Regions from separate parts of the Lysinibacillus sp. AR18-8 genome, predicted to be linked through region 1. Evidence: riboswitches for the same ligand, from Rfam matches in the RefSeq annotation. Region 1 holds a riboswitch; the other holds the start of a gene.
The links. A riboswitch is a leader RNA that binds a small molecule or an ion and turns the genes downstream of it on or off. The one in region 1 is predicted to bind cobalamin.

Region 2: another riboswitch for cobalamin. It lies ahead of BFM98_RS18500 (FecCD family ABC transporter permease); the one in region 1 lies ahead of BFM98_RS17100 (hypothetical protein).

What each region holds. Positions count from the first base shown of each region.
Region 1 is NZ_MDGU01000023.1:164,458-166,665, forward strand. It holds gene BFM98_RS17095 (glutathione peroxidase) at 15-560, shown strand; cobalamin riboswitch at 685-882, shown strand; gene BFM98_RS17100 (hypothetical protein) at 1,041-1,598, shown strand; gene BFM98_RS17105 (ABC transporter substrate-binding protein) at 1,582-2,208, shown strand, end outside.
Region 2 is NZ_MDGU01000027.1:44,454-46,661, forward strand. It holds gene BFM98_RS18495 (heme ABC transporter ATP-binding protein) at 1-187, opposite strand, end outside; gene BFM98_RS18500 (FecCD family ABC transporter permease) at 193-1,239, opposite strand; cobalamin riboswitch at 1,386-1,572, opposite strand; gene BFM98_RS18505 (biotin transporter BioY) at 1,726-2,208, shown strand, end outside.

The sequences.
Region 1 (2,208 bases):
AAAGGGGATTATGCATGAGCATTTATAATTATCTAGTTCGGAAGCCTAATGGCGAAATTTTATCGATGGAAACATATCGTGGAAAAACAATGTTAATTGTTAACACGGCAAACCAATGCCGATTTACATATCAATTTGAAGACTTACAGAAAATGTATGATAAATATGGAAAAGAGAATTTTGTAGTTCTTGGATTCCCTTGTGATCAATTTGGCCATCAAAATCCTGAAGATGGGGAGGAAACTAAGCATCTATGCAAGGTAAACTATGGGGTCACATTCCCGATTTTTGAGCTTGTACAGGTAAATGGAGAGGCTACCCATCCACTCTTTAATTATTTAAAGCATGAAGTGGATTACCGAGAGTTTGGGAAGGCAAGTATGCAGGAGAAAATGTTGGCAGAAGCAATTGTTCAACTTGCCCCAAGCTTTTTAGATGGTCGTAATATTCGCTGGAACTTTACAAAATTTCTAGTAGATGCTAATGGTAAGACCGTCGCACGCTTTGAACCAACAGATTCACAGCTCGATATTGAAAAAGCAATTGAAACACTATTATAGTAAATTTCTTAATAATGTAAAAATTTGTTAGGGTTTTCTCTTCAAGTAGAAATAATGCTATATTTTAAAACTGTGTACAGCTATTTTTTCTGAAGCATATATGATAAACTGCTTTACAAATGAAATATTCTTGCAGAATAAAGGTGCTAATTAGCATAATCGGGAATCCGGTGAAAAACCGGAGCTGTTTCCGCAACTGTAAGTGCAGCCATTATAAAGATTTACCACTGTCTCAAAGAAGATGGGAAGGTCCTTTATAACACATTCGTTTCATGTGACGAACTGTACAAGCCAGGAGACCGACCTTTATTTGAACGTATAAAAACTTCTCGGAAGCTAGGAGGATATACGGCAAATACATAGGCTTTGTCTAGTTTGATGGCTCATTATGTTATTTTTGTCGTTCCTTTGCAAAAAGGAGCGACTTTTTTATGCCTTTCAAATAAGAATTTTTCATTATAGAAAATAGGGGGGAAGCAAGTGAAAAAAGATGCCCGTTATTCTTGTTATCCATTTATGCGTGAGAAAGCTTCAACGGTCGATTTTGAAATTCGAACAGATAGCCTGACAACACATCTAGGAGTTGCATTAGCTGCGGTAAAAAAAGAGGATGTTCAAGTTGTTGCTGAGGATTTATTGCTTATGTTACCTATGGCTTATCATGTGAATGGCTCAGTACGTGGGAAATTAGCAGTAACTGAAGAGGATTTATCTTGGTTAAGTGAACGTTATGATTTTTACGTTCGCCATGTGAAGGAAGAGATTCAAAGTTTTGTTTTACCTCAAGGAACAGAGGCTGCTGCAGCCTTACATCTTTGTCGCAGTGAGGCAAAAAAATCATATCGTACTTTACACAAAGTATCAGAAGAACGAGAGGTTCCAGCTATTCTTTTCGATTACCTTGGTTTATTAGCTAATGTATGTTTTGTCATGGCTGTTTTTATGAATCAGCAAGCTGGAATAGCGGAAATACCGTTTATTAGTAAATCCTACCCAATGAAAAAGAAAAAGGAGAATAACAATGAAAAAAGTATTTAATTTCCAATGGCTATCAGTGTTCTTACTTGCACTGGTATTAGCAGGCTGTGGCACTGCTGAAGATACAAAAAATAAAGATGCTTCGCAAGATACACAACAAGCAGAGAAAACAAGCTATAAAGTGACAGATGACCGTGGAGTGGAAATAGCGTTTAATGAAGTACCAAAAACAGTTGTATCTTTACAACCAAGTAATACTGAAATTTTGTTTGCTTTAGGTGTTGGCGATAAAATTGTAGGAGCAACTGAGTACGATACTTACCCAGAGGAAGCACAAAAAATTGAACGTGTCTCTGATACTACGAACTTTAACAGTGAAAGAATTATAGCGTTAAAGCCAGATGTTGTCATTGCTTATACAATCGGTGATAAGGATGCCCTAAAGCCGCTTGAGGACGCAGGAATTAAAGTGTTTGTTATTCAATCTGCGACTACTTTCGACGATGTTTATGGAGATATCGAACAAATTGCTGCTGTGATGGATGTTGCTGATAAAGGAAATAAATTAAACGAAGAGATTAAAGCGAAAATTGCTGAAGTACAAACGAAGGTGAAGGATGTCAAAACGCCGAAAAATGTTTATTTAGAGGTTAGCCCTAAGCCAGACATA
Region 2 (2,208 bases), on a different contig from region 1:
CATTTAATACTACTGATCCACTTTCAGGTTTTAGGAGACGATACATATTTTTTAACAATGTTGATTTTCCGCTCCCATTAGGACCAATTAATCCAACAAATTGCTTTTCTTTTATTTGAATGCTTACATCATGCAGTATACGCTGATCGTAAATGGAGAATGATACTTTTTTCGCTTCTAATGTCATGGAAGTTAATCTCCTTCACCGAAAGAATAGTTGTTACGACGGAGAAGCCAAATGAAAAATGGTCCTCCACAAAAAGCTGTAATAATACCAATTGGCATTTCCTGAGGAGCAATAATAATTCGAGCAAAGGCATCTGCCCATACTAAGAATATTCCACCTATTAAAGCACTGATAGGTATTACGTATTTATAGTTTGAGCCCACAATTAAACGCACAATATGGGGAATAATCAATCCCACAAATCCTATAGAACCACTAACTGCGACAAGCACACCTGTTAATAGAGATACTAGTAGTATTAACTGAATACGGAATTGCTGAAGATTAACGCCTAATGTCACTGCCGCCTCTTCTCCTAGTAATAATAAATTTAAATTGCGATAGTGTAGCCACAGTAGCCCAAATACAACCAAGAATACGAAAGCTGGAATCACAATATTATTCCATTTGGCTCCAGCTAAACTACCTAGCATCCAAAACATAACAGCCTTTAAGGCCCCTTCTTGCTTTGACATCATTAAAATAAAGTTAGAGATAGCCGTTAAGATAAAGGACACAGCCATGCCTGCCAATAGCAAGCGGAAAATAGAGACACGTCCCCCAACACGTGATAAGAAAAAGACAAGTGCAATGGCAAGTAATGAACCAAGGAATGCGGATACTGAAAGAGCGTAAATACCTAAAAATGAAAAGGCTCCTAAAATAATCACAGAAGTAGCTCCGACAGCTGCCCCTGAAGAAATCCCTAGAATATACGGGTCTGCAATAGAATTACGTACTAGTGCCTGAATGGCTGCCCCTGCAATAGCTAACCCCGCTCCTACTATCGCAGCTAGCAAAACACGAGGTGCTCTTATTTGCCAGATGATGATTTCCTGAGAGCGACTCCAATCTTGCTCGATCGAATTTTGTATAAAAGGAATTTTAGAAAGAATAACTTTCCATACATATAACGGTGTAACTGAAACTGAGCCAACCATTACAGCAAAGGTCATTGAAACAATTAATACCATGAAAAGTACGAAGGAAAATAACATAAATTTTTTATTCATCTGTTTTAAACTCCTACTGAATATTGATGAATGAAGCAATAAAAAAAGGTATCCCATGCGAAAATGCGCATAGAAATACCCAAGATTAAACAAAGTCAGAAAAATATCCAGCTATTGTCCGTAATTGCTTGCATCCTCGTGGGCATTACAGGTATTACTAAATGGCAGGTCTCCTGGCTTCGATTCACTATCCTATAATTGCCTTCCCATTCTTAAACAGTGGCAAATCATATTATAGGATTCCTCGTTACAGTTGCGGGACAGCGTCGGACTTCCACCGACTTCCCTTTTAAGTGACATTCAAAATGTCACACCAATAGTATTTGAAGTTATAAAATTGTGACGGTTCTATCATACATTTTTATAGATAGATAGTCTACTTCAATTTAATTCAACAATTGAGTTAACTTATATAAATAATAAGGTTGACACAAATACATTCGTTTTTTACACTAGCAGTAATAACTTATAAAACGAGGTGAAATCATGGCAACTGTTACACAACATAGTCACCATAAGTTAAGAACTGTTGACATTACCTACATTGGATTATTTACAACGTTAATGATGGTGGGTGCTAATATCACTTCCTTTGCACCTTTTATGGTAGTTGGTGGTGTACCCATTACGCTTCAAACCTTCTTTGCAATTTTAGCAGGGCTTATTCTTGGTAGTAGAAAAGGTGCGCTCGCCTGCACAATTTATATGTGCGTAGGATTGGCAGGAGCTCCTGTCTTTGCTCGTTTCGGTGGTGGAATTGGCCAAATTTTAAGCCCTACCTTTGGGTTTATTATTACATTTATATTTGCGGCATTTGTTGCGGGGTTAATCGTAGAACGAAGCGGAACAAAGAAAAGTTTTATCGTAGCTGCTTTGGTAGCAACGGCTATAAATTATTTGATAGGAACAAATTGGATGTTTTTTGCCTATAAGCTATGGGCAAGTGCGCCAGAGAATTTTTCATATAAG